2 regions of the Arthrobacter sp. StoSoilB19 genome follow, and region 2 is predicted to be linked to the other one. Evidence: predicted binding sites of a transcription regulator. Region 2 holds the regulator's gene; the other holds the start of a gene.
The links. Region 2 encodes LexA, which represses DNA repair genes until DNA is damaged. Its sites were predicted from a motif close to TCGAACANNTGTTCGA; they were not measured.
Positions count from the first base shown of each region.

Region 1 (15,757 bases), 1.7 Mb from region 2:
CCGGTCCCAACGGTGTCACCGTCCGCGAGACTTTTGGCTGCACCCTCGAGGAACTCCAGGAACTCATCCCCGTCCCGCTCAAGGCCGCCTCGGCCGGCTAAGGACGGCCCTAGGATTGGTTACCATGACCGACGCCGCAGGTACCGATATCCAGCCAACCCCGCAGGCCAGCGACCAGTACGTCCAGTCGCTGGCCCGCGGGCTGGCGGTGATCCGCGCCTTCGACGCCGACCGGCCGGTCATGACGCTCACCGAGGTGGCGGGCCGCACGGGCCTGACCCGTGCCACGGCACGCCGGTTCCTGCATACCCTGGTGGAGCTGGGGTACGTGCGCACCGACGGCAAGACCTTCGCGCTGACGGCCAAAGTCCTCCAGCTGGGCTACGCCTACCTCTCCGGGCTGTCGCTGCCCCAACTGGCCCAGCCGCACCTGGAGGAACTGTCCCTCAAACTCGGCGAATCGACGTCGGCCGCCGTGCTGGACGGCACCGACATCGCCTACATTGCCCGCGTCACCACGCGCCGCATCATGACCATCGGGATCACCGTGGGCACCCGGTTCCCCGCCTACGCCACCTCCATGGGCCGGGTCCTGCTGGCCCACCTGCCGGCGTCGGACCTCAAGGCCTATCTCGCCGCGGCCGACATCAAGCCCCTGACCCCCCGCGCCCTCGGGTCCGTCCAGGAACTGTTGGCCGTCCTGGAAACGGTCCGTGCACAGGGCTGGTGCCTGCTGGACCAGGAACTGGAGCTGGGCCTGATGTCCGTTGCCGCTCCTGTGTACGACGGACCCAAGGTGGTGGCCGCGGTGAACGTCTCCCTGCAGGCCCAGTCCGTGGAGGCCAAACCGGACCGGGAAGCCTACCTGGCCTCGGTGGCGCAGGAGATCATGGCCACCGCGAAACTCATCTCCGCGGACCTGACCGCCCGCGGTTAGCAATACCACCCCAGCCGTGCGTCCACTCCTGGCCTGAGTGCGCCGGGACTGTTCCTGCGCACTCAACCAGGGCCTCGCCGCGCCGCCAGGTTAAGCAAGAGGACGACGGCGGGTGCTTCCCGCCGTCGTCCTCTTCTGTTCGTTATGGGGCTGTGAATGCCCCTACCGGACGGGGTTGCCCAGCTCCCGCAGCGGCGTCTTGGCGGTCTCGCGCGCCCACCAGGCGCCGGCCACGGCGAGGATCGACGAGCCCGCCACGATCCAGGCTGCCGGTCCCCAGTTCGCCTTGTCGGCGCCCACCAGGGCGGTGCCGAGCAGCGGGGTGAAACCGGCGCACAGGATGCCGATCTGGAGCCCGATGGCCATGCCGGAGTAGCGGACCTTGACGTTGAAGAGCTCGGAGAACCAGGCCGGGTAGATCGCGTTGGACATGGCATAGGTGCCGGCGGTGATCAGCGTGCTGGTCAGGAAGATCATGGGGATGTTGCCGGTGGCGATCACCGAGAAATACACGAAGATCATGATGCCGGAGCCCAGGACGCCGATGATGAAGATGGGCCGGCGGCCGAACGTGTCCGACAGGCGCGCGGTCAGGGGCTGGGTGAAGACGGCAAGGATGTTGCCCACGATGCTGACCCACAGCATGGTGGAAGCGGGAACGCCGACGGACACGGCGTAGGCCAGGCCGAATGACTGCATGAACGTGTTGGTGACCGTTTCGAAGGACATGAGCGCCACCTGGAAGAACTGCGCCGGGTGGGTCTGGAACATCTTGGCGAACGGAAGCTTCACCAGTTCACCGTGCTCCTGCTTTTCCTCGAAGACCTCAGGTTCGGCCAGTGACCGGCGGACCAGGTAGGCGACGATGAGCACGATCAGGGAGAGCCAGAACGGGATCCGCCAGCCCCAGGCGAGGCGGTCGGCCTCGCTCATGGCAGCCACGGGCAGGAAGGCCAGGGATGCCATGACGATGCCCGCGGAAATGCCGCTCATGGCAAAGCTGGCGAAGAAGCCGCGCCGGCCCTCGGGAGCCTCTTCCGTGGAGAGGGCGGAGGCGCCGGCCGTCTCGGCGCCGGCGGAGAGGCCCTGCATCAGGCGGAGCAGGACCAGCAGCGCGGGTGCCCAGTAGCCGGCGGTGTTGAAGTCCGGCAGGGCGCCGATGAGGAACGTTGCGCTGCCCATGAGCACCAGGGTGAGCACGAGCGTATTCTTCCGGCCGATCTTGTCACCAAGGTGGCCGAACACCACGGCGCCGAAGGGCCGGGCCACGTATGCCACGCCGAACGTGGCGAAGGAGGCCAGCAAGGCAACCGTGGGGTCGCCCGCCGGGAAGAAGATCTTCGAGAAGACGAGGGAAGCGGCAGTGGCGTAGATGAAGAAGTCGTAGTACTCCAGGGCGCCGCCGAGGAATGCGGCCAGCGCTGCCTTCTTGGCGCGCTTTAGCCGGCGTTGTGCCTCAGGCGTCGGCTTGGCCTGGGCTCCTGCTGCGATGTCGGTCATGTCCGGGTTTTCCTTCCACGCTGAAGGCGGGGGATCTGTTCTATTTGTACGCATTGCGAACATGTGTGCGTAATGCGCCTACAAAGAGGATACTAGTCGGTGACGCCAATCACAACGCCGACGGAAAGGTGCTTCACGATGGAACCCTCCCGCTTAGTCCTGATCGGATCAGCAGCTTCCAAGGCCATGTCCCCGCGCCTCTGGAATCCTGTTTTCCAGGAACTCGGCCTTGGATGGACCTACGATGCCTGGGATGTGCCGGCCGGCGGCGACCTCGACGAGGTCCGCAGGCGGCTCCTGGCGCCCGGCATCGTGGCGGCCAACGTGACCATGCCGCACAAGCACTGGGCGGCGGAAACAGCGGACGAGGCAACAGACCCGGTCCTGTTGAGCGGTGCCTGCAACCTCCTGGTTCGAAAGGGCACACGGCTGGTGGGGCACAACACCGATATATCCGCCGTGACCGCGCTGCTGGGCGGCCAGTACCAACGGCACGCCCTCCTCCTGGGCGCCGGTGGAGCGGCAAGGGCCGCGATGATCGCCCTGGAGGGGCATCTGGGGACCGTTTCCATCACTGACCGCGACCCGCACGCCGCGGCGGAATTGCTGGATCTTGCCCGGGAACGCGGCATGGACGCCCGGACGGTCTCCTGGCAGCAGGGGCAGGAGCTGTCCGCCGATGCCTCCCTGATCGTGAATGCCACTCCCATCGGCAAAAGCATGTCCGACGGTCCGGCATGGGGCGACGGCCCACTCGCCCCTGACGCCGTCGTCTATGACTTCGTGTATGCCCGCCACACCACTGCAAGCGTGGCCCGGGCGCGTGGCATGGGAGTCCGGTGCATCGATGGCTGGGAGCACCTGCGGGAACAGGCGGTGGCCATGGTGCCGCTCCTGGGGCTCGACGGGCAGTCCGGGAGGCTGCTCAAGGAAACGCTGGAACGCATCCGGGCCGCCTCCTGACCAGCGGGCCGCCCCACGCACTCCAGTGCCCACCGGGCCGATATGATCGGACAGGCGCTGAAGCCCGGCGGACCCTGTGCCGGGGCGCCGACCGTCGGGAGAGGAACCGCAACGTTCATGGAGGAGCAGCCAGCCTACTTTGTGAAGTCGGTTGAGAAGGCCTTCGACGTCCTGCTCGCCTTTTCCCCCGACCAGCCACGGCTCACTGTTTCCCAGGTTGCTGCCCGGACCGACATGACCCGCGCCTCCGCGCGCCGGTTCCTCCTGACCCTGGCAGATCTTGGCTACCTCCGCGCCGATGGCCAGGCCTTTGAACTGACCGCCCGTTCCCTGGACATCGGTCGGGCCTACCTGGCCGGCCTTACGCTTCCCGGGGTGGCCCAGCCGCACCTCAAGGAACTGGCGGAGGACCTGAACGAGACCACGGCCTTGTGCATCCTCGACGGCGGCGACGTGGTTTACGTTGCCTGCGTGCCGTCGCCGCGGCTGTTGAGCGTCTCCATTACCGTGGGGACCCGGTTTCCGGCCTGGGCGACGTCAATGGGCCGGGTGCTCCTCGCCGGAATGCCCCCGGCGCAGCTCGAGGAGTATCTCCGCACGGTCCAGCTGCACCGCTACACCGACCGCTCCATCAGCAGCATTGACGACCTGCGTTCCGAAGTGGAGCTGGCGCGTAAAAGGGGCTGGTCCATGGTTTCCCAGGAGCTCGAGGAAGGCCTGCGCGGCGTGGCCGTGCCGGTGCGGCGGGGGAACGAGGTGGTGGCTGCGGCGAATGTTTCACTGCAGACGCACCGGGCGGCCGCCCAGGACATTGAATCGTCAGTCCTTCCCCCGTTGATGGAGACCGCGCGGCGGATCGCACTCGATTACGGCGGCCCTGGCCCAACCACCCGCGGCTGACCCTCCCTCCCGCGGTGGACCGCACTCAAGGCCGCTTGCCATGTAACTGTTTCCACACAAGCACAGCGCACCACTCCCGCCGCAGCTGAACGGGCCATAGACTCTAGCCAACTGCGTGCAGCAGAGCCGCTGCATCGCTTGTCAGGAGGAGGGGTCGGCGGGTGAAACTGGGCATACCGCGGGAACGCCGGGAGGGCGAGCGTCGTGTGGCCGCCACGCCGGATACCGTCAGGCAGCTGGCCGGGATGGGGCTGGAGGTCCTGGTGGAGACCGGGGCGGGGGACGGCGCCGGGCACGCCGACCAGGCATACCAAAACGCCGGCGCCGCCGTCGTCCCGGAACTCAACACCACGGCCCTCGACATCCTGGCGCATGTCCGCCCCCTTGACCGGCACACCGCCGCGTCCCTGAAAAGGGGAGCCGTCACCGTGGGGCTCGCGTCGCCGTCGTCCGAGCTGCCGGCAGTGCAGGCGCTCGCGGACAACGGGGTGACCTCCTTCGCCCTTGAACTGGTGCCCCGCATTTCCCGTGCCCAGTCCATGGACGCCCTCAGCTCGCAGGCGCTGGTGGCCGGCTACCGCTGCGTGCTGGAGGCTGCCATCCGGCTGCCCCGCTTCTTCCCGCTCTACATGACGGCCGCGGGAACCATTCCGCCCGCCAGGGTCCTGGTCCTCGGAGCCGGGGTGGCGGGGCTGCAGGCCATCGGCACGGCCAAGCGCCTGGGCGCCCGGGTTTTCGCCAACGACATCCGTCCGGCTTCCGCGGACGAGGTTGCCTCCATGGGCGGCACCTTCATCCGGCTGGACCTGGAGACGGCGGAGGCGGCCGGCGGCTACGCCCGGCAGCTGAGCTCCGATGCCGGCACACGGCAGCGGCAGCTGCTGGCGCCGCACGTGGCTCAGTCGGACGTGCTGATTACGACGGCGGCGGTCCCCGGGCGCCCCGCACCCCTCCTGGTGACGCGCGGGATGGTGCAGGGCATGCGGCCCGGGTCGGTGGTGGTTGATCTCGCCGCGGAGTCCGGCGGCAACGTGGAGGGTTCGGTACCGGGCCAGGACATCCCCATCCCCACCGCCGATGGAATGGGGCACGTCACCCTGGTGGGCCTGAAGGACCCGGCCTCGGCGATGGCGTCGGACGCCTCCCGTCTTTACGCCAAGAACGTGGCCAACCTGCTGGCCCTGCTGGTGCGCCCGGATGACGCCGGTGCCGGCGGGCTCACCCTGGATTTCGACGACGAAGTGGTGGCCGGTGCCTGCCTCACCCACGACGGCGTGGTGCGGCACCAGCCCACGGCGGAGCTGCTGGCCGCCCGCGCACGTGCCGCCGCAGAGCCGGCCACGGCCGCGGCCCGGCAGGAAGGAACGCTCTGATGGACGGAACAGCCCTGCTGACCATTACGGTACTGGCGGTGTTCGTCGGCTTCGAAGTGGTGTCCAAGGTCTCCAGCACCCTGCACACGCCGCTGATGTCCGGTGCCAACGCCATCCACGGCATCATCCTTGTCGGTGCCATCATTGTGGCCGGCCAGGCAGCAGACCCATGGGTCCTGGCGGTGGCGCTGCTCGCCGTTGTCCTTGCCACCGCCAACCTGGTGGGCGGGTTCGTGGTGACGGACCGGATGCTGCACATGTTCCATGCCAGGAAGGACGCAGCCCCAAAAGGTGCCGTGCAGCCTGAAACGGGCAGCAAATGAGCCTCCTCGACCCCATCGGGACCTCCCTGCTCTACCTCGTCGCGGCGGTCTGCTTCATCCTGGCCCTGCGCGGGCTCAGTTCCCCGCGGACCGCGCGCCGCGGAAACCTGGTGGGCGCACTCGGTGCGCTGATCGCCGTCGTCACGGTGTTCCTGTCCGCCCGGCTGGAGAACATCCCCTGGATCCTGGCCGCCATCGCGGTGGGCAGCGTGGTGGCGGCACCCGTGGCCCGGCGCGTGAAGATGACGCAGATGCCCCAGCTGGTGGCGCTGTTCAACGGCGTGGGAGGCGGCGCGGCTGCCTTGGTGGCCCTCCTGGAACTGGGCCATGCCGGCAATCCCTGGGTCCGCGTGGCCATCGTGTTCACGCTCCTGGTGGGTGCCGTTTCCTTCGCCGGTTCCGGCGTCACCTTCGCCAAGCTGCAGGAACTGATGACCACCCGGCCCGTGGTGTTCCCGGGCCTCCCGGTGGTGATGGCCGTGGTCCTGCTCGCCGCAGTGGCCGCCGGCGTGGCCGTGGTGCTCACCGCCTCGCTGCCCCTTGCGGTCCTGCTGTTGCTGCTGGGCCTTGCCGCCGGCGTCCTGCTGGTGCTGCCAGTAGGCGGCGCCGACGTGCCAATCGTCATCTCGCTGCTGAACGCCTTCACCGGCCTGGCCGTTGCGGCGTCCGGCCTGGTGCTGGGCAACGTCCTGCTGGTGGTGGCCGGGACCCTGGTGGGGGCTTCGGGCACCATCCTCACCCGGGCCATGGCCGCCGCCATGGGCCGGAGCGTGGCGGGCATCCTGTTCGGGGCTTTCAGGGGAGGTTCGACGGCGGGGTCCACCGCCGTGAGCGAGCGTCCGGTCCGTTCGTCCTCGGCCGAGGACGTGGCGGTCCTTTTGGGGTACGCCCAGCGGGTGATCATCGTCCCCGGCTACGGCCTGGCCGTGGCGCAGGGCCAACATACGGCCGCCGAGCTGGCCCTGGCCCTGGAGGCCCGAGGCATCGAAGTGGATTTTGCCATCCATCCCGTGGCCGGCCGGATGCCCGGACACATGAACGTGCTCCTGGCCGAGGCCAACGTCCCGTACGAGTCGCTCAAGGAGATGGGCGAGATCAACCCGCAGTTCAAGACGACGGACGTGGCCCTGGTGGTGGGCGCCAACGACGTGGTGAACCCCGCCGCCAAGACTTCGTCCGGCTCACCGATCTACGGCATGCCCATCCTTGAAGTGGCGGAGGCGCGGCAGGTGGTGTTCCTCAAGCGGTCCATGCGCCCGGGATTCGCCGGCATCGAGAACGACCTGCTGTATGAACCCCAGACATCGCTGCTGTTCGGCGACGCCAAGGACTCCCTGGCCCAGGTGCTGGGCGCGGTCAAGGCCCTGTAGGCGCGGAACGGCGCACCGGGCGGGTTACCCTTCTCTCAGAAGCTTGCTTTCCATCCGCCATCAGAGGACGCCATGACTGACAACAGCTCCACTTCGCCCAAACGTGCCGCCATCATCGTCAATCCTGCCAAGCCGGTGGATATCGACGTGCGCGGCCTGGTGGCCAAGCACTGCGTGGAAAACGGGTGGGGGGAAGCCATTTGGCTGGAAACCACCAAGGAGGATCCGGGCGTCGGCCAGGCGAAGGAAGCGCTGGCCCAGGGTGCGGACATCGTGATCGCGGCCGGCGGCGACGGCACCGTGAGGTGCGTTGCCGAGGTCCTGGCCGGCAGCGACACCCCCATGGGCCTGCTGCCGCTGGGGACGGGCAACCTGCTGGCGCGCAACCTGGGCATGGACGTCACCGACTACGACGGCGCCATGGCCGGGGCCCTCATCGGCACGGAGCGGAAGATCGACGTGGTCCGGGCCCGGCGCAGCGACCCGGACAAGGACCAGCTCTTCCTGGTCATGGCCGGCCTGGGCTATGACGCCACCATCATGGCGGACACCAACGAGGACCTGAAGGACAAGGTGGGCTGGCTGGCCTACGTGGACGCCGGCATCCGGAACCTGCCCGGCAAACCGGTCAAGGCAACCGTGGTGATCGACGGCAAGCCCGTGGTGCACCGGGGCGTCCGCAGCGTGATGGTGGGCAACTGCGGCAAGGTCCAGGGCGGTCTTGAAATCTTCCCTGATGCCAAGGTGGACGACGGCCTGCTGGACATCGCCGTCCTGGCTCCCCACCACGGAAAGCTGGGGTGGCTCTCCGTGGTGGCGGGAATGATCGGCAAGGGCCGCGGCAAGGACACCGCCGTGGAGTACTTCCAGGGCAAAACCGTTGAGATCACGCTGGAACACAAGGACGACTACCAGTTGGACGGGGACCACGAAGGCGAGAGCAAGCACGTGCTCATGACCATGGAGCCCGGCGCCCTGACCTTGCGGATGTAGGGCGGTTTAGCCCAGCAGCCGTCCCCAGCGTGGTTCCAGCAACGGCGCGCCTGCCAGTTTCAGAGCGTGCCAGAGGGTGACGGCAACGGAGTCAAGCACCGGCACTCCGGTGCTGTCCTCGATTTCGGCGGTGATGTTGGCCCCGTAGAGGTTGGTGCACAGGTACACCAGGGCGTCCGGGGCAGTGGCTGCGAGTTCCAGGGACCCCGGGCGCATCTCGTCGTCGGTGACCCGGGCAAAGGACTCGTTGTCGCTCAATCCCAGCGCCCGGTGGTCCACGGTCTTGATGCCTTCGCGCTCGTAGCAGGCGATGACCCGGTGGTTCACGTCCGCGGTGTAGGGGGTGAACAGGCCGATCCGCTCCGTGCCGAAGGTCCGGAAGGCTTCCAGGTAGGCAAGCGTGGAGGTGGTGGCGGGGATGCCCGTGGCGCCGCTGATCCCGGCCGCCAACTCCTGGTCGTGCGCCGGGCCCAGCCACGAGCCTGAAGTGCCGTTCCAGGCAATCACGTCCACGTCCGCCGTCGCCAGCAGCGCTGCTGCCTCCTGCATGACTGTGGGATCGAACTGGCGGTCGGAGGAGTCATCGAGCGCGATGCGGGTGACTGGGATCCGGGTGAAGTGCACCGTGACGTCGGTGCGGACGCCCAGGATGCGGTAGGTCTGCGGTTCCAGGCAGGTGTTGGAGGACGGCACGATCATGCCGATCCGGCGGGGGCGTGTGCTTGCAGGCATGGGGGCTCCTAGAGGGCGGCGGCGAGTCGGGAAGCTTCGGGGGCAGCAGACTGGTGCTGCCGGAAGCCGGTGCGGTTGATGAAGCGGCCCACGGCGCCGGGGTCATGGAAGCCGTCCGCGTCCAGGACCACGCGTCCCTTGGAAACAACGACGGCGGGCCAGCCCGTGAGTGCCTTCCCGTCAAAAGGCGAGAAGTCCGTTCCCATGTGCAGGGCCGCGCCGTTCACGGTGCGTTCCTCTGCGGGGTCGAAAACCACCAGGTCGGCGTCGAACCCCTCGGCGATGCAGCCTTTGCCGGGCACGGCGTTGATCCGTGCCGGCGCGGCAGCGAAAGCCTCCACGAACTGCTCCACGGTTGCCCCGGCGGAGGTCATCGCGGTGAACGTAACCGGCATCCGCGTCTCCACGCCGGGCAGTCCGTGCGGCATGGCGCGCACGTCGTCGGTGCGCTCGCGCTTCTGGGACAGGTCGTAGCAGGAGTGGTCGGAGGACATGGTGTGGATGGCTCCGGACACCAGCCGCTCCTTGAGGGCGGCCACGGTTTCCGGGCTGCGCATGGGCGGGCAGCAGGCGAACCACTCGGGGAAGGTGGATCCGTAGACGGAATCGTCCAGCGTGATGTAATGCGGGCAGGTCTCGGAGTAGGCCTCCAGTCCCCGGGAGCGGGCTTCGCTCACCAGGTCCACTGCCCCGGGCGTGGACTGGTGGACGAAGTACACCGGTGCGCCGGTGTATTCGGCCATGGCCAGGGTTTCCTTGACCGAGATCTCCTCGGCCAGTTCCGGCCGGGTCCGGTGCAGGTGTTCGATGCCGATCCGCCCGTCCTCCGCGTGCTGGGCGGTGCAGTCGGCGATGATGGGATCGTGTTCGGCGTGGATGTACGTCAACCCGTCCAGCCGGACCATTTCCCGCATGACCTTCAGGATGGTGTCGCCGTCCGCCATGGTGGTGCCCCGGTTGGTGGTGTACATCTTCACCGACCGGACGCCTTCCGCTGCCAGCTGCTCAAGCTGCCACGGGACGGTTTCGTCCCAGGTGACCACGGCGCCGTGAAGGGCAACGTCGCAGCGGGACTCCGTGGCGAGTTCCTTCTTGTGCAGGGCGGCGGCGAGCGGGGTTTCCTGGGCGTCGCGGGGAATTCCGAAATCGATGATGGTGGTGGTCCCGCCCCACAGCGCTGCCGTGGAGGTGGTCCGGTAGTCGTCCAGGGTGCGGAATCGCCCCGTGACCTGGGCCACGTGGCAGTGTCCGTCCACGCCGCCGGGGATCACGAGTTTGCCCGTGGCGTCGATGGTGCGGTCCGCCGCGGGGACGGGTCCGGCGGCGTCGACGAGCCGGGCAATGCGGCCGTCGTGGACCACGACGTGCGCCTCCCGGCGGCCGTGGCTGTTCACCACGGTGGCGTTGGCAATGACGAGTTGTGGCTGGTGGGACATCGGTGTCCTCCTAAAGTCGTTGGGCTCTGGCTAGGCGGCGGGCTGGGGGGTGCCGGCGTGCTCCTGGCGGGCGGCAAGGGCCGCGTCCAGATTGGGCGGCAGGCCCTTGCGGTCCTTGGCCGGCGGCGGGGCGAAGGCGCCGGCGCGGTGCGGCCCGGATTGCAGCGCGGCAACGGCCTCGGCCATGCGGATGCCTGCGGAGATGCCATCCACCACAGGGACGGGAATCTGCCCCGTGAGGTCGCGGGCAAGGCCGGCCAGCGGGGCGCCGGCAAGGATCACGACGTCGGCGCCGTCCTCCGCCACGGCCTGCCGGCTGAGTGCCAGCAGGGTTTCCCTGAAGTCCTGCTGGACGGAGGCGATGCTGGTCAGGGAGTCATTGATGGAACGGATGGAGGCCAGCCGTCCGGCAAGTCCGAACTGCTCCACGCACTCGCGGTACCAGGGCTTGATCCGGTCCGAGATGGCGATGATGGAGAACCGGTGGCCCTGCAGTGCTGCTGCGCACAGGGCGGCCTCGGTGATCCCGATGACGGGCACCTCGGCCAGTTCCTTGAGGGCCGGCATTCCCGGGTCCCCGAAGGCAGCCACCACCACGGCGTCCACCGGGTCTGCGCCGGGACGGGTGTGTTCGGCAATGATCTCTGCCACGGCACCCGCGGCGATGAGGGCTTCGAAGCGGGTCTCGATGTACTCCACGCCGTGCCCGGCAGTCCTGACCAGCAGTTCGGTGCCGGCGGAGGCGGAACGGAGCGCCTCGGATTCAATCAGCGCGGTGACATCGGCGCTGATGTTGGGGTTGATGACCAGGAGTTTCATTTTCTCTTCCGGTGGAATTCTGGTTCGGTCTTCTGGAAGTCCTCGGGAAACTGGTCCCGGTACTTTCCAATGTGTGATGCGGACTGGGCGGCTGCCTTGTCCGGATCGCCGCTGGCAATGGCGGTGTACAGGTCGCGGTGTTCGCGGATGAGTTCGGGCAGGTCGCTGACATGCCGGAACAGCCAGTGCATGCGGCCCTGGAGGGGTTCCAGGGCGGACTTGAGGAAGTTGTTGTCCGCGATGCGGGTGATGGCGTCGTGGAATTCGCTGTTGGAGCGGTGCGCCTCCATCACTGATCCCTTGGCCAGGAAGGTTTCCGCATCGTCCAGCAGCCCCTTCAAATGGGCGAGGTCCTCCTTGGTGGCCCGTTTGGCGGCGAGCCGGCAGGCCAGGACTTCCAGGGACTGGCGGACATCGAAGAGGTCCTCCACGTCCTTGGGGCTGAGGCTGCTCACCTCAGCCCCGCGGGCGCCCCGGTCGCTGATCAGGCCTTCCTGGCGAAGCATGCGCAGGGCCTCGCGGACCGGCAGCCGGGAGACGGAGAATTCGGCTGCCAGGTCGCGTTCCACCAGCCGCGTGCCGGGAGCGTAGTGTCCTTCGAAAATCCTGGTGCGGAGGGTGTCCCGGACAGTCTCGCGGAGGGGGCGGTCCTTGTCCTGGGTCTCTTCTGCGGTCAGCATGATGCTCCATTCGGATTTTGTACGGCACTGCTCCCGGCTGCGGGGGCGTTGGTTGCAAGTTTCCCTGCGAGGGTCAGCTTAGACAGGAAGCCGCTTGTTGTAGTTCAGCGTCAGGACTGAGGCGCCCATGATCACTGCGGAACCCACGAAGTACAGCAGCGCCCAGGTGTAGGAACCTGTGGCTCCGACGATCAGGCCGACGGCGATCGGCGTGACGAAGCCGGAGATGTTGCCGCTGAAGTTCATGGCACCGCCCAGGACGCCTGCGTTGGTGCGGCCGCCCAGGATGGAGGGGATGCTCCAGAACAGGCCCACCCAGCGCAGGAAGAACATGACGAGGGAGAGCAGGACCACAGCGGTGGTGGGGTCCGGGACCACGGTGACGCCCACCAGGCCGCCGATCACCACGACACTCGAGATCCCCAGGAGGGTGCGCATCACCCGGTTGGCTGACGCGCCGGATGCACGCCACTTGTCCGCAATGGTGCCGCCCAGGATTTCACCGACGAAGCCGGCACCGAAGATGACAAAGGTGGACCAGCCGATGGTCTTCAAGTCGAAGCCCTTGGCCTGGGCGAGATAGAGCGGGCCCCAGGTCAGCAGGCCATAGAACACTCCATTGAAGCCGAGCCAGCCGAAGCACATCGCCCAGAAGGAGCGGAACTTGAGGTAGGGGAGCAGTGCGCGTTTGCCCTGGCTGCCGTCGAGCTCAGCTTCGGCATCCTCGGCAGCGTGCGACGCTTCGATGTACTCGGCTTCGGCGGCATTGACACCGCGGTGCTGCCGCGGGTTGTCGCGGACGTACCACCAGACGGCCAGGCCCATCAGGACTGTTGCGGCGCCGGCGATGACGAACGAACTGCGCCAACTGCCCGTCGCTGCGATGAGGCCGGCGATGAGGATGCCGCCAAGGCCTGCACCCAGCGGGGCGCCGGCGTCCAGGATGGTGGCACCGCGGCCGCGCTCCGACTTGTGCATCCAGATGGCGTTGAGCTTGCCGCCGGCGGGCATGACACCTGCTTCGGTCACGCCGATGCCGAGGCGGGCGATAAACATGCTCAGGAAGCCGCCGGCCATGCCGGATGCGGCCGTTGCCGCGCCCCAGCCCACGCAGGAGGCGGTCATCACCTTGCGGGGACCGAACTTGTCGATGAGCAGGCCCACAGGGATCTGCATCAGGGCGTAGGTCCAGAAGAAGGCGGAGAGCAGCAGGCCCACCAGTTCCGGGGCGAGGTCGAACTCCTTTTGGATGATGGGCAGGGCCACCGAGATGGAGCCGCGGTCGATGTAGTTGACGGACACCAGGACCAGGAGCAGCAGGAACAGCCGCCAGCGGACGGAGGTGCGCCGTTGCGTTCCGTCCTTTCCGCGCGTTTCGGTAGTGCCGGGGGTGGCCTCGTCGGACGTGGCCGTTGTTTCAGTGTTTGGGATGGACACAGCTTCTCCTTCACGGGGAAGTTTACGGATGGGGAGGATGCGAATGGTGCGTTGTACGTACGTGCCGGGCAGGGTTGTTGCGCCTGCCGGCAGGGGGCCGCTGGACGATCCGGAGCGTTGAGCGGGAAATGCACTTTTGGGATCCCAATTTGGGATCCCAAAATCAAAGGTAGAAGTGACTCCGGCCACTGTCAAGGGGTTTTGCCGGCCGGGCGCTGCAGGGGCCCTGCTGACGGATTGTGACTGCCGCGCACGGGTAAGGCCGGGCGGCAGCAGCGCGGAAAGCTCAACGCGCCGTGGGGGATCCGTCCGGCCGGTGGGACAGGATCTCGGCCAGTTCCGCCAGCCGGTGGGCCCGCGCGGACTCGGCCGGCGTAAACGGCTCATCCGGCCGGGAGAAGGTGATGGGGCCATGCCAGGCCGTGGGGATCCTAAGGTGCGTCCCGTCGTCGGACGCTTTGAAGCCGGCGTCCGACGGCGGCACAATCCGTGCGTGCAGCAGCTCGGCCACCGCCAGGGGGAGTTCGTCCGGGGTGGCGGCGATCCTCGCTGCCAGGCTGAGCGCCCGGGTTTGCCCGTCAGCCATGTCCAGGGCGGTGGTGGGCCAGGCGTGCGGACTGCTGCCGCCGCCGTCGTGAAGTGCCGCCAGCAGTTCCCGTTCGCCCACGTCCCCGGGCACCGAGAGGACAAACTCATCCAGGACCCCAGCCGGTACCGGGTGGACATGGATGCTCAGGATGTTGGTGTCCAGCCGGGCCAGCGCCGCCGTGATCCGCTGCAGCGAACCGGGCCGGTCCTGGAGAAGCGTCCGCGCCCGCCACAGGGACGGCGCCGACGCCAGCTGCCGCCGGTGCCGAAGGGCCGGGGCGTGCAGCCAGCGCAGCAGAATCCGGGCAGCCGAGGGCTCGGCCACCCAGATCACCAGGACTGTGGCCGTCAGGGTCAGCACCAGGACCTTGGCCACATAGGGAAGGTGGGTCTCCACCACCAGGGCGTGGACCAGCAGCTCGATGGGCAGCATCACGGCGACGTTCGCCAAGGTCAGCCGCGCCTTGGGCGGCTCAGGCATCAGGCCGCAGACCTTGCAGCGCAGTTCGGCAGCGGGTGTGTTGTGGGCAGGGCGCTTCATGACACAAGCATGGTGCGGTGCTGTTTCCACCGCATTGCCTCCCGATTCCATTCATGGGAACGCGCCGGGGGCCTTCCGGGTCCCGCACCGTAGGATTTATCAGGAACGTCAGCGCGGCCGCCCGTCAGAATCCACCCAAGGAAGGCGCTGCCCGTGAAGTTGTTTGCTGAAATGTTCAGCATTGCCCCCGGCAACAAGGACCACCACCCCGCGTTCAGGTGCGCCGTGGGCGTCTTCGTTCCGCTGATCACGCTGGTGCTGCTCGGCAGGCTGGACCTGGCAATTTTCGCGTCCTTCGGCGCCTTCACCGGAATCTACGGCCGCGGCGAACCCCACGCCGTCCGGTTTATCCTGCAGCTGCGCGCCGGTCTGCTGATGCTGCTCGTCATGCTCCTGGCGGCGCTGGCGGCGCGCATGGGTCCCGCCTGGGGCCTGGACGCCCCCACCCACACGTGGCTGCTGGTCCTGGCCACCACGCTGGTGGCCGGCGCCTGTTCGGTTGCCATTTCCTGGCTCAGGCTGCGCCCCGGCGGCTCGCTCTTCCATATCTTCGCCTTCGCCGCCATCGCATCCATTCCCAACCAGCCGCCGCTCTGGCAAGGCATGCTGGTGGCCGTCCTGACCACGGTGTTCGCCCTGCTGGTCGGCTTCTCGTCCCGCATCCTTCCCAGCCACAGGACTCCCTGGGCCAGGCCTCCCCGCATCCGCCGCACTCCCGCGGAGAAGCGCGCGGCCTGGCTTGAAGGGCTCGGCTACCTGGTGGCCGCAGGCCTTGCCGGCACGCTGGCCACGTGGGCGGGGGAGCGCCTGGGGTTCGGGCACAACTACTGGGCCATGGTTGCTGCCGTGGTGCCGCTGGTGGGCCACACCACCAGGCACCGGGTGCGCCGCGGCATACAAAGGATCATCGGCACGGTCCTGGGCCTGCTGGTCCTCGCGGCCGTGCTGCTGGTGGGCCTGCAGCCGTGGCAAACCGTGCTGGTGATGGCGCTGTGCCAGTTCGGGGCCGAGATGTTCATCATCCGCCAGTACCTTCTGGCCCAGGTTTTCGTGACACCCCTCGCGCTGGTCTCAACACTGCTGGTGGTCCCGGCGTCACCCTCCATCCTGCTGCGCGACCGCATCATCGAGACCGTGATCGGCGCCGCCGTCGGCATTGCCGTGG
Region 1 covers NZ_AP024650.1:4,267,819-4,283,575, reverse strand. The annotation lists gene LDO86_RS19760 (3-oxoacid CoA-transferase subunit B) at 1-101, shown strand, start outside; gene LDO86_RS19755 (IclR family transcriptional regulator C-terminal domain-containing protein) at 125-937, shown strand; gene LDO86_RS19750 (MFS transporter) at 1,100-2,437, opposite strand; gene LDO86_RS19745 (shikimate dehydrogenase) at 2,576-3,400, shown strand; gene LDO86_RS19740 (IclR family transcriptional regulator C-terminal domain-containing protein) at 3,518-4,300, shown strand; gene LDO86_RS19735 (Re/Si-specific NAD(P)(+) transhydrogenase subunit alpha) at 4,462-5,673, shown strand; gene LDO86_RS19730 (NAD(P) transhydrogenase subunit alpha) at 5,673-5,996, shown strand; gene LDO86_RS19725 (NAD(P)(+) transhydrogenase (Re/Si-specific) subunit beta) at 5,993-7,366, shown strand; gene LDO86_RS19720 (diacylglycerol kinase family protein) at 7,439-8,359, shown strand; gene LDO86_RS19715 (Asp/Glu racemase) at 8,366-9,091, opposite strand; gene LDO86_RS19710 (amidohydrolase family protein) at 9,100-10,527, opposite strand; gene LDO86_RS19705 (aspartate/glutamate racemase family protein) at 10,558-11,346, opposite strand; gene LDO86_RS19700 (GntR family transcriptional regulator) at 11,343-12,026, opposite strand; gene LDO86_RS19695 (MFS transporter) at 12,105-13,463, opposite strand; gene LDO86_RS19690 (ACT domain-containing protein) at 13,750-14,592, opposite strand; gene LDO86_RS19685 (FUSC family protein) at 14,746-15,757, shown strand, end outside.
Region 1: the regulator LexA is predicted to act here: its motif matches at 2,493-2,508, upstream of LDO86_RS19745 (shikimate dehydrogenase).

Region 2 (15,757 bases):
CCGCGAAGCGCTGGAGCAGGCGGATGCCCATCTCCGGACGCTGCTGCTCACGGCCACGGAACTGGATCATGGCCTTGACCTTGTCCCCGGCACCGAGGAAGCGCAGGGCGTGGCCGCGCTTGGTCTCGTAGTCGTGGGTGTCGATCTTCAACCGGAAACGGATTTCCTTCAGAACAGTGTTCGTCTGGTTCTTCCGGGCCTCACGTGCCTTGACCGCGGCCTCGTACTTGTACTTGCCGAAGTCCATCAGCTTGCACACCGGAGGCTTCGCCTGAGGTGCAACTTCAACGAGATCAAGGTCGGACTCGGCAGCCAGTCGCAGGGCATCCTCAATACGGACGATTCCTACCTGTTCACCTGCAGGGCCGACCAGCCGCACCTCGGGGACGCGGATACGCTCATTGATTCTTGGCTCGCTAATGTTAAAGCTCCTGTGTTTGTTGTTGAGTCCGGCAAATAGAGAAGGCCCCCAATTGCCGGAGCAATCGAAGGCCTCAGATAGGTTGGCTCGGCAACCCCGTCAGGGCTGCACGCACACAGTCCCGGCGTGTGCCGGTCCATGCCCAACCAGATACCCGGCAACCTTACGTCCCCTGCAGGTTCCAAAGGAACGCCTGGGACAGCGGCTGACGCGGGTGGGAGAGAACTCCGCTTGCAAACTGGAAGCCATTCTACAGAAAAAATTCCCGTCAACGCCGCAAAAGCGCTGTTGGGAACCTGATCGTTTGGGACAATCTCTGAAATAACGACATCCAGTCGGTCTGTGTCAAGCTTACCAGTATGAGCACCTCAGACAGTAATTCGTACGTCTTCGAGCCCGGTGACGCAGGCGCAGACGTTTCACAACAGATCCGGGACATCTCGGAAGTCCCCGCCATCGAGGTCATCACCACGGCCGCCGTGCACCTCATGAGCGCAGCCGCGGTAAAGCTTGGCCTGGCCGCAGAAGACAACGCGGCCGAGCTGAAGGACCTGGACGAGGCCCGGAAGCTGATCACCGCCCTGGCCGGTCTGGTGACGGCAGCTGCCCCCGAAATCGGCTCGCAGCACGCCGGACCGTTGCGCGATGGGCTGCGGTCCCTCCAGCTGGCGTTCCGTGAAGAGTCGCTGATTCCGGATGCACCGGGCAAGGGCCCGGGCGAAAAGTACACCGGCGCAGTGAACTAAGGAAGAACCCACCCAAGCAGCGTCCGACGGCGGGACGGCCTTTCAAGGTCGTCCCGCCGTCGTCGTTTCCAGGCAAAGCACCCGGGGCTTGACCGGCCACTCCGTACCTGCCGTTCAGCGCGGCGGACGGAAATATCAGGCGGCGGCTTTTCGGCGGCGCTGCTGGAGGGCCAGGCCCACCAGGCACAGCACGACGCCGGCGGCGCCAACCGAAACGAAACCCCCGGACGGTCCCATGAGGTCGATGAAGATGCCGGCCAGCGGCGAGCCGAGGGCAACACCGGCGGTCAGGGCTGAGCCGTACCAGCCCATCGCCTCCCCGCGCCGTTCCTCCGACACCAGGTCCGCGACCTTTTCGGAGGCTGCGGAGAGGACGGGAGCGCAGAGCAGGCCGGGCAGGATGGAAACCAGTGCCAGCGTCCAGGTGTCGTGGGCGAAGGCCATGGGCAGCGTCAGCGCCGCCATTCCCAGCAGCAGGATGACAGGCGGGATGGGCCGGTGCATGGCGCCGTAGATGAGTCCGCCCACCACCGAGGCGGCGCACCAGAAGACGAACACGATGCCGATCTCGCTCTGGCGCCCTCCGGTTTCCAGCGCCGCAACGATGCCAACGTCGGTGCCGCTCAGGACCATGCCGGCGCCGGCGGCAACAGCAAAGAGTGCCGCGACCGTTGCGGTGAACCACGCGAAGCCGCCCGCCAGCCTTCCGCGCAGTCCCTCTGCCGCACGGCCGGCCGTCCCGGCCGGTGACAGTTCCGCGGCGGCTTCCTGGACGTGGGCCGGAGCGGTGGCGACCACGGCGGCTTCCGCGGCATGTTGCTCATCCCCGGCGCATTCGGCGGTTTGCGCCGGACTGCGGGTGGGCGGGTTGAACCACATGAGGGACAGCCCTGCCAGGGACGTGGCCACGCCCACCACGGTCAACCCGGCAACGGTGAATCCACTGGTGGCCACCACGGCGCCGGCGGCCGGCCCGATCATGAACACCATTTCGGTGGTGATGGCGTCCAGGGCGAACGCGGTGCGGCGCTGGTCGCCCTCCGCCAGGACGCCCAGGGACTGCCGGACCACGCTGAAAATTGGCAGCGTGAGCAGGCCGCCCACGAAGACCAGTGGGAGGAGCCACTGGTAGGACACGTGCGGCACCACAGACCAGATCAGCGTCTCCGAGATCACGGACGGGATGAGTGCGGTCCGCAACCCTACGGTGTCAACGCGCCTGCCGCGCCACGGGGCGCCCAGGGCAATACCGATGGTCATGACCGCTGCGGCGGCACCGGCCGCGGCATAGCCCTGGCCAAGGGTGAGGACGATGTGCAGGGTCAGGAGCACCCCGGCCGCTGAGTGCGGGATGCGGGCGATCATGCCAACCAGCAGCAGCCGGCGGATTGGCCGGACGGCGAGCAACTCCCGGTAGAGAGCGAAATTCACGAAACGGTCCTTCAGGGTATGCCGCAGCACTGGCGGGGATCACCCATCCGGCTGCGTCTAGTCGGGAGCGCGCCTCAGTTTGATTTCCAAGGAGTCGACGCGCTCCCCAAACAATACATTCCGCGACCACTCCGCCTGGAGGTTGGCCACCAGTTTCTGGACACCGGCGGCGTCCAGGCCGTCCTCAAGGTACAGCACCACCTGAAGTTCCGGCCCGGCACCCCCGCCAGGGACTACTGCGCCATCGGCAGCACTGGAAGCCACTCCCCTGCCCGGCATAAGCCCAATGCTGCGGATGGCGGCGAACCCGGAGGCTGCGCGCGCCATTTCATCGGCCAGCTGGGGGTCGTTGTAGGAGGGGGTCCAGTCGTGCTGCTTTGCCAGTGCCCAGACCCCCGGACGGCGCACCACGAACGTCACGTCGGCGCCCGGGTCCAGGACCAGGAGCTCGGCGCCTTCGGCGACTGCCGAGAGGGCAGCCCGCGCGGCGTACACGGCGACGGGCCGGGCCTGGGGATGCCAGGCGGTCAGCGCGGCGGCCGAGGTGAAGGCGGGGAGGGCAGTCCTGCCGTCGGCCGCCTTCAGCGTTACCAGCGCCATGTCCGCCTGCTTGTCAGCGTGCAGTCCGTGGGCTGTTTCCGACTCTTCAGCCAGCTGCGCCACAATCGGAATGAAGACCCGGGCCGTTGCCAGGGCGGCCACGACGCGTGCTTCATCGCCTGCCCCTTGCCGGAGCGCGTCCAGGGCGGCGAGGTAGCCGGCGTCGGCCGTTCCGTCGTCGTCCTCGAAGTTGTGGATCCTGCCGTCGTCACCGGCCAGGCTGCGTCCTGCCCATGGCTGGCCCGCCGAATCCGTGGCGCCACCAGCGCCGGACAGGGCTGCCGCGATATGTCCGGGCAGCTGGCGTGCTGGCTGCCGCCCTGGCTCCTCGACGTTAGGCATGGGGTCGATGTCCGCCGGGTCAGCGCCGGCCGGCGACGTCGAGGGCTTCGGGCAGCGTGAAGGCTCCGGCGTACAGGGCCTTGCCCACAATCGCGCCTTCCACGCCCAGCGGGACCAGGGACCGGAGGACCTTCAGGTCGTCCAGGCTGGAGATGCCGCCGGAAGCCACAACCGGCTTGCCGGTCTTTTCCACCATCTGGCGGAGGAGTTCGACGTTGGGGCCCTGCAGAGTGCCGTCCTTGGTCACGTCGGTCACGACGTAGCGGGAGCAGCCGGCCTCTTCGAGACGGCCAAGGACCTCCCAGAGGTCCCCGCCTTCCTTGGTCCAGCCGCGGCCGGCGAGGGTTGTTCCGCGGACGTCGAGGCCCACGGCGATTTTGTCGCCAAAGCGTTCGATGGCCCGGCGGGTCCACTCCGGGTTCTCCAGTGCAGCCGTTCCCAGGTTGACCCGGGCCACGCCCAGGTCAAGGGCGGCTTCCAGTGTTTCGTCGTCGCGGAGGCCTCCGGAGAGCTCCACCTTGATGTCCAGCCGGCCCACGACTTCCCGGAGCAGGTCTGCGTTGGAGCCGCGGCCGAAGGCGGCGTCCAGGTCCACCAGGTGCACCCATTCGGCGCCTTGCTGCTGCCAGTTCAGCGCAGCTTCAAGGGGGGTGCCGTAGCTGGTTTCACTGCCCGCCTCGCCCTGGACCAGCCGGACGGCCTGGCCGTTGACGACGTCGACGGCTGGCAGCAGTTCAAGTACCGGCAGGTCATGTGCGGTGGTCATACTCATCCTCGGTGTCGATTTCGGTGCGGAAAGCAGGGCGCTGGGTCCGCGATGCTGTTGGGGTGAAGTTGGCGGCCCTCGCGCTGTGGGCTGTGGTCAGTTTGCCGGCAGGGTCAGCAGGTAGGCCGCCACCAGTGACATGGCGGCCAGAACGTGGAACGCCACCTGAGTCCAGAGTGGCTTGCGCTGCTGCCGGAATGAGATGCCGCCACCGATGAGGATGCCGGCGAGGCCCATCAGGAGTACCGACCACATCTAGGCGTCACTGCCGGCGTCCGCCGGTGCTGCAGCGGACTGACCGCCGGCCGGTTTCCGCAGGCCTTCCACCCAGTTGCGCAGGAGCCGCGCACCGGCGTCGCCGGACTTTTCGGGGTGGAACTGGGTGGCGCAGAGGGGGCCGTTCTCGACGGCGGCGATGAAGGGGCCGCCGTGTTCGGACCAGGTGACCAGGGGCGGCGCCATCCGTGGCTGGATGACGTCGAAGTTCCATTCCTGCACGCCGTATGAGTGCACGAAGTAGAAGCGTTCGTTTTCGACCCCGGCAAAGAGTTTCGAGCCTTCCGGCACCTTGACCGTGTTCCAGCCCATGTGCGGAACCACCTCCGCGGGGAGGGCCTCTACCTTGCCGGGCCATTCGCCAATGCCTTCGGCTTCGGTGCCGTGTTCCACTCCGGCTTCAAAAAGGACCTGGAGGCCCACGCAGATTCCAAGCACGGGGCGTCCGCCTGCCACCCGCCTGCCGATCAGCCTGATGCCGTCCACGGCCTTGAGTTCGCGCATGACGGTCTCGAACGCACCTACGCCCGGAACCACCAGGCCGTCCGCGTTCAGTACATCCTCGGGCTTGGCGCTCAGGACTACTTCCGCGCCGGCACGTTCCAGTGCCCGGACTGCGGACCTGACGTTCCCGGAACCGTAATCGAGCACGGTGACCGTGGGTTTGCCCTCGGGTGAAGGCAGCTTGCCTGATGCTGACGGATCGATGATCGCGCCGTCTTTGAGGACCTGGCCGCTCACAGCGCCCCCTTGGTGGAGGGGATGCCTTCAACCCGGGGATCGGGTTCGACGGCGGCGCGGAGGGCGCGGGCGAAGGCCTTGAACTGTGCCTCGACGATGTGGTGCGGGTCCCGTCCGGCCAGCACGTTCATGTGCAGGCAGATGCCGGCGTGCAGTGTGATGGCTTCGAAGACGTGGCGGGTCAGGGAACCGGTGAAGTGGCCGCCGATCAGATGGTACTCCTGCCCGGCCGGCTCGCCCCCGTGCACCAGGTACGGGCGTCCGGACACGTCCACCACAGCGTTCGCAAGCGCTTCGTCCAGCGGAACGGTGGCCTCACCGAACCGGCGGATCCCGGCCTTGTTCCCGAGGGCGGTCCGCAGGACCTCGCCGAAGGTGATGGCCACGTCCTCAACAGTGTGGTGGACGTCGATGTGGGTGTCACCCGTGGCCTTGACCGTCATGTCGATCAGGGAGTGCTTGCACAGGGCCGTGAGCATGTGGTCGTAGAACGGCACGGAGGTATCGATGTCCGATACGCCGGTTCCATCGAGGTTGATCTCCACGAGCACGGAGGACTCGCTGGTGGCACGCTCCATGCGGGCGGTCCGGGCCGCAGCCGTATTCGATCCGGTGGGACTCATGGTGAAGGATCCTTTGTGGGAGAAGAAGTAGTTCAAGGCGCCCAGCGCCGCAGTATCAAGTCTAGGCGGGAAGCGCGGCCTGGCCCGCAAGGATGCGTTCCAGGGAGGTAAGGAAGGCTGTGGTTTCCGCCTCAGTGCCTGCGGTGACCCGAAGGTGGCCGGGGATGCCCACGTCGCGGATGAGCACTCCGGCGTCCAGCAGCTCCTGCCATACCTGGTGCGGATTTTCCAGGCCCCCGAAGAACACGTAGTTGGAGTCCGAGGCGGCAGGCTTGAGGCCCATCCTGGTCAGTTCGGCCACAATGCGGTCCCGCTGCGCCTTGATGTCCTGGACATCGGCCATCAGTGCCTCGCGGTGTTGGAGCGCGGCCAGTGCGGTTGCCTGGGTAATCGCGGACAGGTGGTACGGAAGGCGCACCAGCCGCAGGGCATCGGTGACCTCCGGGGCCGCGGCCATGTAGCCGAGGCGGGCGCCGGCGAGTGCGAAGGCCTTGCTCATGGTGCGGGAAACTATCAGCCGCTCCCGGCCGGGCAGCAGGGTCAGGGCGCTGGGCGTGCCGTCATGCGCGAACTCGTGGTAGGCCTCGTCGACGATCACCACGGTCTGGCTGTCCTCGCCGGCGTCATAGACAGCCTCCACAACGTCAAGCCCCAGGCCGGTCCCCGTGGGGTTGTTGGGCGAGCAGAGGAAGACGATGTTGGGCCGCAGCTCCTCGACCTGCCGGGCGGCGGATTCGGCGCTCAGGTCGTAGCCTTCCGAGCGCACTCCCGTGATGTATTGGGTGTCGGTTCCGCTGGCGAGCAGGGGGTACATGGAGTACGTGGGTGGAAAGCCCAGGGCGGTGCGGCCGGGGCCGCCGAAGGCCTGGAGGATCTGCTGCAGGACCTCGTTGGAGCCGTTGGCTGCCCAGAGGTTTGATTCGTCGAGCCCGTGCCCCAGGTATTCCGCGAGAGCTTTCCGCAGGTCGGTGAATTCCCTGTCCGGGTACCGGTTGAGGCCTGCAGCTGCTTCCGTGACCGCCGCGCTGATGGCGGCGCGCACGTCCGCCGGAACACCATGGGTGTTCTCATTGACGTTCAGCAAAATGGGAACGTCCAGTTGGGGTGCCCCGTAGGGGGTCAGCCCGCGAAGATTGCTGCGGAGGGGAAGTCGGTTCAGACGCTCTAGCTGGTCGTTCACCTGAACAGTTTAGTTGCCGCGGCAACTACCGGAAAATGTGACGGATTCTGTTCGCCACCGGCGTTGCTGTCCCGGTCATCTTTCTCAAAGGCCAACACCAGGTGCCGCTCAGTGCGTGGGGACGAACAGCTGCTGCCCCGGCAGCACAGCGGCGGCCGGAAGGTTGTTGAGCTGGACGATGTCCGCCACCACGTCCCGGGCATCGCGGTCCGGAGCAACAGCGCCTGCGATGCTCCACAACGACTGGCCCGCCTGCACCGTCACGGTGACCGTCGGCGTCACGGCCAAATCCGCAGCTGAATCGGATGCCTTGGCCGGTGCGTTGAAAAGTCCGGACAGGGACAGCAGGAGTACCGCGAGGAGCACAAGCGGAACTCCGATCAGGACGATCCGCCCCCGGCGGGTCAGCCGCAGGGGCGCTGCTGACGGCGTCCGGCGCTGCGAGGGCTTCCGGGTCTGCAGGGAAACGCGGTGCGTAGGTGAAACCTGGTGAAGAGATAAAGCTGACATGAACTAAGCCCTCCTGGACCTGCCGTGCTGCCCGGGTGTCCGCCCGCTGCCGCCCTGCCGTTCACACCGTGTCCGGAGCTCCTCCGGCCATGTTTTCGAACGGGGCAATCGCTGGTTAGAACACATGTTCGAACTTTGCTTGTTAAGTTTTAGCACCTATCAACGAACAATGTCGAGACTCGCTAGAACAAATGTTTGAAAAAGCAATGTGGCTGGCCTAGCTTTGAACCAAAGAACAACCACCACTGAAGTTGAACAGCAGGGTCTGACAATGACAGTGGGAGTCCTTCCGGCGGCGCTGTGGAACAGGCCGCAACGGAAGATCCGGCGGCAAGCGAAAGGCATTGGCGAATATGGCAGCAGCAGCCGCCGGGGGCAGGACCGCCCCGCAACCCAGGAAGACCGCCAAGGGCTTGACCCCCCGGCAGAAGAAGATCCTCGAAACCATCCAGCGCTCGGTCAATGACAACGGCTACCCGCCCTCCATGCGGGAGATCGGCGACACGGTTGGCCTGGCCAGCCTGTCCAGCGTGACCCACCAGCTCTCGCAGCTGGAGAAGCTGGGTTACCTGCGGCGCGACCCCAAACGGCCGCGGGCCATGGAGGTGCTGATGCCCCTCACGCTGGACAGCGGAAGCAATGCCGCCGGCGCCTCCCCCGCGCCGCAGGCCACGGGCGGCGGTGCCACGGTAACGGAGCTGCCCACCGCGCTGGATACGGCCATGGTTCCGCTGGTTGGCCGGATTGCTGCCGGCGGTCCCATCCTCGCTGAGCAGCTCGTGGAGGATGTCATGCCGCTCCCCCGCCAGCTGGTCGGCCAGGGCGAGCTCTTCATGCTTAGGGTGGCCGGCGACTCCATGGTGGATGCCGCCATCTGTGACGGTGACTGGGTGGTGGTGCGGCGCCAGGCGGACGCAGCCAACGGGGACATCGTTGCTGCCCTGCTGGATGACGAGGCAACCGTCAAGACATTCCGCCAGCGCGACGGCCACACCTGGCTGCTGCCCCAAAACACGCAGTACGAACCCATTCTGGGCGACCATGCCACCATCATGGGGAAGGTTGTCTCGGTCCTGCGTTCCCTCTGACCGGGTCTCCCGCGAAGGGACGGCCTGCCGGAAATTGCACGGCGGCTGCCCCCGCTGGCGTCGTTCGCCTGCCGGGCCCTACGTGGCCGCGTCCGCGCCCAGCCTGGCCAATGCCGCCAGCGCCTTGCTGCGGTCCGTGGTAGCCCAGAACGGCGGCAGAGCGCCGCGGAGGAATCCGGCGTAGCGCTCTGTTGCCAGCCGGGAATCCAGAACGGCCACCACGCCCTTGTCTCCCGTGGACCGGATCAGGCGGCCGGCACCCTGGGCCAGCCTGATGGCGGCATGCGTGGCCGAGACGGACATGAAGCCGTTTCCGCCGGCCTGGGCCACGGCACGCGAACGCGCGGTCATCAGCGGATCATCCGGCCTGGGGAACGGGATGCGGTCGATCACCACCAGGCGGCAGGAGCCTCCCGGAACGTCAACCCCCTGCCACAGGGACATAGTCCCGAAGAGGCAGGTGTCCGGTTCGTCGGCGAACTGCTTCACCAAAGCGGTCATGGTCGACTCGCCCTGGCAGAGGACAGTCACATCGAGCTTCGGCCGCAGGGCGTCGGCAGCCTCTTCGGCAGCCCGTCGGGATGAAAACAGGCAGAGGGCACCCCCGCCGGACGCTTTGATGAGCGCTTCCAGTTCCTCCAGCGCCTCCGGCGAAACGCCGCGGCCCGGCTTTGGCAGGTGGCCGGCCACGTAGAGGATGCCCTGTTTCGGGTAGTCGAAGGGCGAGCCCACATCCACACCCGTCCAGCTGGGTGCGCCGTCGCCGATAAGGCCCAGTCCCCCGGCCGCGGGTTCAAATGCCGAGCCAATGGCGAGGGTTGCGGACGTTAGCACGACGGTGTGCCCGGCGAAGAGTCCTTCCCGGAGCCTGCCTGCCACGGACAGCGGCGCGATGTTGACCAGCACCGGGGCATTGTCATCGGGCTGGGAATATCCCTGGCCGGGATCGAACGTGCCGGCCCGGGAAAACCACACGACCTCGCGGTTTTCACGGGCAGCAATAAGCCGCTCACACAATTCCAGGATGAGCATGAGGCGGGACCGGGCCAGCTGGCGGCCGCCGTCGGCCGTGGCGTTGCTGTCCCCCTTGGAATCGGACAACGCGGCCCGGCACGCCTCCCGCAACTGGTCCATGCAGTCCAGCTGTTCGTCGTTCAGCCCGTTGGGAAGCAGGCCGCTGGGCGCACCGGCGAGGGCCAGTTCAAGGTTTGCGGCTGCGGCGTTCAGCGCGTCCACCGTGATGGCGGTATGTTTGCGGGCGCCGGAAGCGGCAGCGTGGACCATGGCCACCGACAGCTGACCGGACACGGCTCCGGTGACCCGGTCCTGCAACTCGTGCGCTTCATCCACCACCACGACGTCGTACTCGGGCAGGACTGCAAGTCCTTCGAAGGCGCTGACGGCCAGCATGGCGTGATTCGTCACCACCACATCTGCCTCGGCTGCGTCCTGCCGGGCCAGCTCGCTGAAGCACTCGGCGGCCATGGGGCACTTTTGGGCCCCCAGGCACTCCATGGAAGTGACGGAGACCTGGCGCCAGGCACGGTCCGTCACACCCGGCAGGAGCTCATCCCGGTCCCCGGTGGCCGTCTTCTCCGCCCACTCGCGGAGCCGCACCACCTCCTTGCCAAGCTGGGACGAGGGTCCGCCCACGGAGGCGGCAAAGTGCGGGACGCTGGTGTCTTCGCCCAAAGAGAAAAGCTGACCCTCGGAAGGCTCCTCGGAGGGGAACCCGCCTTCCAGTTTGTGCCGGCAGACATAGTTTGACCGGCCTTTCACCAAGGCAACCTTGACCGGCCGTTCCAGGGCCGGGGTGATGTTCTTCAGCAGCCGCGGCAGGTCCCTGCCAACAATCTGGGTTTGCAGGGCCAGCGTGGCCGTGGACACCAGAGCGGGCTTGTTGCTCTCCAGGGCGTGGGCGATGAGCGGCACCAGGTAGGCCAGCGACTTGCCCGTGCCCGTGCCCGCCTGGACCAGCAGGTGGTTGCCGGTTTTGATGGCCCGGGCCACCTGCCGGGCCATCTCGTGTTGTCCGGTGCGGCTTTGTCCGCCCATGCCGGCGACGGCGCGGTCGAGCAGTTCGATTACGAACTGCTCGCCGGCCGTCTGCGCGGTTTCGCCGGCGGCGGGGTCACTCATTGACGATGAATGGTTCCAGTTCGGACGCCAGGCCCTCGCGGACCTTCACCGCAGCCCTGGTACCTGCCTCAACGTGGTCAACGCTGAGGATTTCAGCGTCGGACTCATGGAGCTTGCTGACCAGGTCTCCGCGGTCATACGGGATGAGGAGTTCCATCTTGACCGAAGGCCGGGGAATGGCTTCGCTGATGGCCTTCAGCAGTTCCGGGATGCCCTCACCCGTCCGGGCCGAGACCACCACATGCCGCGGTTCGCGCTGCTTCAGGCGCTCCACCACGAACGGGTCAGCTGCATCAGCCTTGTTCAGCACGATGATCTCCGGCACCTTGCGGGCATCAACTTCGCTGAAGACCTTCCGGACGGCGGCGATCTGCCCTTCGGGGTCCGGATGCGACACGTCCACCACGTGCAGGATCAGATCCGAGTCCGCCACTTCCTCGAGGGTCGAACGGAAGGCCTCCACCAGCTGGGTGGGCAGCGAACGGACGAATCCGACGGTGTCGGCCAGGGTGTATCCCAGGCCGTCCGCGGTTTCCGCCTTGCGGACGGTGGGATCCAGGGTGGCGAACAGTGCGTTCTCCACGAGGACTCCGGCGTCCGTAAGCCGGTTCAGCAGTGAGGACTTGCCGGCGTTGGTATACCCGGCAATCGCCACGGAGGGCACTTCATTACGACGGCGGTTGGCCCGCTTGGTCTCGCGTGCCGGCTTCATTGCGGCGATTTCACGCCGCAGCTTCGCCATGCGGGTACGGATCCGGCGCCGGTCCAACTCGATCTTGGTTTCACCAGGACCTCGGGAGCCCATGCCGGCGGCAGCGCCACCCACCTGGCCACCGGCCTGGCGGGACATCGACTCACCCCAGCCGCGGAGGCGCGGAAGCAGGTACTCGAGCTGCGCGAGCTCCACCTGCGCTTTGCCTTCACGGCTCTTGGCATGCTGGGCGAAGATGTCAAGGATCAGCGCCGTGCGGTCGATGACCTTGACCTTGACGATGTCCTCAAGTCCGCGGCGCTGGGAAGGCGCAAGTTCAGCGTCCACCACCACCGTGTCCGCGCCCGTGGACATGACGATGTCCTTGAGCTCCAGTGCCTTGCCTGACCCCAGGAAGGTTCCCGGGTCCGGCTTGTCACGGCGTTGCACCATGCCATCCAGGACCTCCGAACCGGCGGTCTCGGCGAGGGCTGCCAGCTCACGCAGCGAGTTTTCGGCGTCGGCAAGCGTTCCCTCGGACCAAATCCCGGCCAGGACCACGCGCTCCAGGCGCAGCTGGCGGTATTCAACCTCGGTGACGTCTTCGAGCTCGGTGGACAGGCCTGCCCTTCGGCGCAGCGCGCGCCGTTCCTCGAGGTCCTGCTGGTCGCCGTCGTATGTTGAGTGTTCTTCGTCGAGCCGGGAAATGGCCTGCGCCTTGCCGAGCACCGCTTTTCCATTGCCGCTGCTCTCACCGCCGGGCGTGCTGACAGTCTTGGCCGGGACGTCCTTGGCGAGGATCCGGTCGATAACAGCCTGGATTTCCTGCGGACTCATGTCCTGGGCGGCTGGATCGGAACCGGTGTTGGGCTGGCTGGTCATGGTCTCCTTTGAAGATTCGGCAATTCCAGAATAGTGCTGATTGCTTGGAAGTTGGAACGTATTCGCGCTGGGCTGACGGCCTGCGGTCATGCAATTCTCCTGGTTGTCTCGCGGCCGGCTGCGATGCCGGGGCCGGGATGCCGCGTCAGAAGGGCGGCAGGGCTAAAAAGGCCGGAAAAATAGCGGGAAGTGCAGCAAGAGGCTGACTTTCGAGTATCGTCCGGCGGCCGGGCAGAACAGATGCGTCTGGCCGGTGCACAAGCGGAAGGCTGAAAAACCTGCATCGCTGCGGGACGGGCTGTCGCTGGAGGACAGGCTGCGGGGACGGGCGTGGCCCGTGCCGGCTACTCGAAGATCAGGAACATGCCATCCAGCGTAGCAGAGGGGGTTCTGCACGGTTTCCCATTACGCTGCAAGGGGAACTACTCTGGCCAGTTATGGAGTCCGCACACTATTTCAGCACGTCCCCCGCCGGCCCCTTTACCCGTAAGCCACTCACGGTGGAGCTGGCCGGCGAGACCCGCAGGCTCCACACCTCCGCGGGAATCTTCAGCCCGGACGGGATCGACAAGGGCACCGCGGTGCTCCTCGCCGATGTTCCGGCGCCGCACCCCCAGGGGAACCTGCTGGATATCGGATGCGGCTGGGGGCCCATCGCACTCACCATGGCGCTGCTGGCGCCCGGGTCGACGGTCTACGCCGTGGACGTCAACGAACGCTGCGTCGCCCTGGCCAACGAAAACGCGGCCGCGCTGGGGCTGTCCAACGTCGTCGCCAGTACACCCCAGGAGGTGGACGCCGGCGTCAGGTTCGACACCATCTGGTCCAACCCGCCCATCCGGATTGGCAAGGACGAACTGCACGCCCTGCTGAAGCTGTGGCTTCCGCGCCTCGCGGACGGCGGCACGGCATGGCTGGTGGTGCAGAAGAACCTGGGCTCGGATTCGCTCCAGCGCTGGCTGGCCGCCGAACTGGACAGTTCCTTTACCGTGACCCGCGAGTCAACGTCCAAGTCCTTCCGGATCCTGAAGGTTACGAAAGCGTCCCGCTCGCCACAATGACGGCGGGGCCGCTGAGTTCCACGTGCTCGTGGCCGGCGAAGCCGGCGAAGAACTTCACGCCCACCACACCTCCGGGAACGTTGACCCGCCAGGCATCAGGGGCTTCCGCGCCGGCCCAGTGCCGGATGGCGACGGCGGCAGCACAGGCCCCCGTTCCGCAGGACTGGGTCTCCCCCACGCCTCGCTCATGCACCCGCATGGTCACGGATCCGACGCCGTCATGGACCAGAGGCTCCGCAGGGACGACGAACTCCACATTGGTCCCATTCACGGGGACCGGATCGACCTTGGGAGCCGTGAAGAGGCGGGTGCCTTCGAGCTCGCTGAGTTCCGCGAGGGCCACTACGGTGTGTGGGTTGCCCATGCTCACGGAGAGGGCCGGCCGGGGAACTTCCAGGCCGTCGGCAGTGACCAGGGAATCCATCGCCTTGGCGCTGGCCTCCCCGGGGAATATGAACTCCCACGGGCCCATGTCCACCGCGTAACCGTTCCCTGTCCGGACCACGGTCTTGACCCCTCCGCGGGTGCCGATGGTGAGTGATCCGCCGTCGGGCAGGTCGATCAGGCCCTCGGACCGCAGGAAGTGGACGAAGACCCGCACGCCGTTGCCGCACATTTCAGACAGTGAGCCGTCGGCATTGCGGTAATCCATGAACCATTCGGCGTCCGGGGCATCGGTGAGCAGTTCCCGGCCTTCCGGCAGGAAACGGGACGGGACAGCCCTGATCAGGCCGTCGGCGCCGATTCCCCGGTGCCGGTCGCAGAGCGCTGCGGCCTGGTCTGCGCCGATGGCGTGCACCCCCTCGGGATCGGCCACCAGGACGAAGTCGTTGCCGGTGCCATGCCCCTTGGAAAAGCGGAGCCCGCTCAGTGCGTGCAAGGCAGTCCCAGTGGCTTCTGCGGGGGTTGCATTCATGGTCACAAGCGTAACGGCGGATGCCGCCGGTGCTGAAACCGCGGCTACCGGCCCGGATCCTGGACGCACACCTCGGCCGCCTTACCCGTCAGCTCCGGGTCCTGCCAGTCCAGCCAGGTGATGCGGGGGTCGGCGCGGAACCACGTCAACTGGCGGCGCGCGAACTGCCGGGTGGCCACGATTGTTTCCTCTGCGGCCTGCTCAACTGTTGACGTGCCGTCGATGACCCGCAGGAACTGTGAATAGCCCAGTGCACGGGATGCTGTTTTGCCCTGCCGAAGGCCCCGCGCGTCCAGCATCCGGACCTCCTCCAGCAGGCCGGACTCCACCATCCGGTGAACCCGTACCGCCAAGCGCTCCCGCAGGACCTCCCGGTCCACGCTCAGGCCCACCTGAACCGCAGGCTGGTAGTACTCGCGGCGCGGCATGAAGGAACTGAAGGGCCGTCCGGTAAGTTCATGGACTTCCAGTGCGCGGATAATCCGCCGGGCGTCCGAGACCCTGTCCGCGGATACGGGGTCCAGGGCCCTCAGCCTGTCCAGCAGCGCCGGGGTCCCCAGCCGTATGTGGTCCGCCTCCAGTCGTGCACGGAGCTTGGGGTCGGTCCCCGGGAACTCCAGGACGTCCAGGGCGGCCCGCACGTACAGTCCGGAGCCGCCCGCCAGGATTGCGCGCTTGCCGCGGGCATGGATATCCCCGATGAGGCTGCGGGCCTGTTGCTGGAAGTCGGAGACGCTGGCTTCCTGGGTCACGTCCAGGATGTCCAGGAGGTGGTGCGGCACTCCCCTGCGCTCGGCCGTCGTGATTTTGGCAGTGCCAATGTCCATGCCGCGGTAGAACTGCATGGCGTCAGCGTTGATGACCTCGCCGTCCAGTTCGAGGGCAAGGTTGACGGCCAGGTCGGATTTGCCGGAGCCGGTGGGACCGACGACGGCGATGACAGGCGGGGCAGTCACCTTCAGCGGGTGCGCAGCGGCAGCGAGGGCATGCCAAGGGAGACAGCCTTGGGTCCAGCGCCGGAGCCTGGGGCAGGCACACCACAGGAGTCGGCCTGGGACCTGTCCCAGGCATCCCCCGCCCGGGACCGGCGCAGGCTGTAGTCCTCCGGCGTGGGATCGGCCACCAGGTGGAAGGCCGCCGCCTCCGTAATGGTGACGGTGACGAGGTCTCCGGGCCTGGGTGCCGGGGCTCCTTCGGGGACTGAGAAGTGGACAAGCCGCTGGTCCTGGGAACGGCCGGACAACCGGTGGGTTTCCTCCGATTTCCGTCCGGACTGGGCGGTGACCATGACTTCCAGCCTCCGGCCCAACTGCTGCCGGTTTTCCTCGGCGGCGATCCTGTCCT
Region 2 covers NZ_AP024650.1:1,600,079-1,615,835, reverse strand. The annotation lists gene infC (translation initiation factor IF-3) at 1-379, opposite strand, end outside; gene LDO86_RS07465 (DUF1844 domain-containing protein) at 781-1,167, shown strand; gene LDO86_RS07460 (MFS transporter) at 1,303-2,598, opposite strand; gene LDO86_RS07455 (SseB family protein) at 2,656-3,540, opposite strand; gene priA (bifunctional 1-(5-phosphoribosyl)-5-((5-phosphoribosylamino)methylideneamino)imidazole-4-carboxamide isomerase/phosphoribosylanthranilate isomerase PriA) at 3,560-4,306, opposite strand; gene LDO86_RS07445 (hypothetical protein) at 4,403-4,561, opposite strand; gene hisH (imidazole glycerol phosphate synthase subunit HisH) at 4,562-5,323, opposite strand; gene hisB (imidazoleglycerol-phosphate dehydratase HisB) at 5,320-5,946, opposite strand; gene LDO86_RS07430 (histidinol-phosphate transaminase) at 6,008-7,126, opposite strand; gene LDO86_RS07425 (LysM peptidoglycan-binding domain-containing protein) at 7,235-7,636, opposite strand; gene lexA (transcriptional repressor LexA) at 7,990-8,724, shown strand; gene LDO86_RS07415 (ATP-dependent DNA helicase) at 8,803-10,863, opposite strand; gene hflX (GTPase HflX) at 10,856-12,436, opposite strand; gene LDO86_RS07405 (methyltransferase) at 12,874-13,497, shown strand; gene dapF (diaminopimelate epimerase) at 13,469-14,413, opposite strand; gene miaA (tRNA (adenosine(37)-N6)-dimethylallyltransferase MiaA) at 14,458-15,369, opposite strand; gene miaB (tRNA (N6-isopentenyl adenosine(37)-C2)-methylthiotransferase MiaB) at 15,372-15,757, opposite strand, start outside.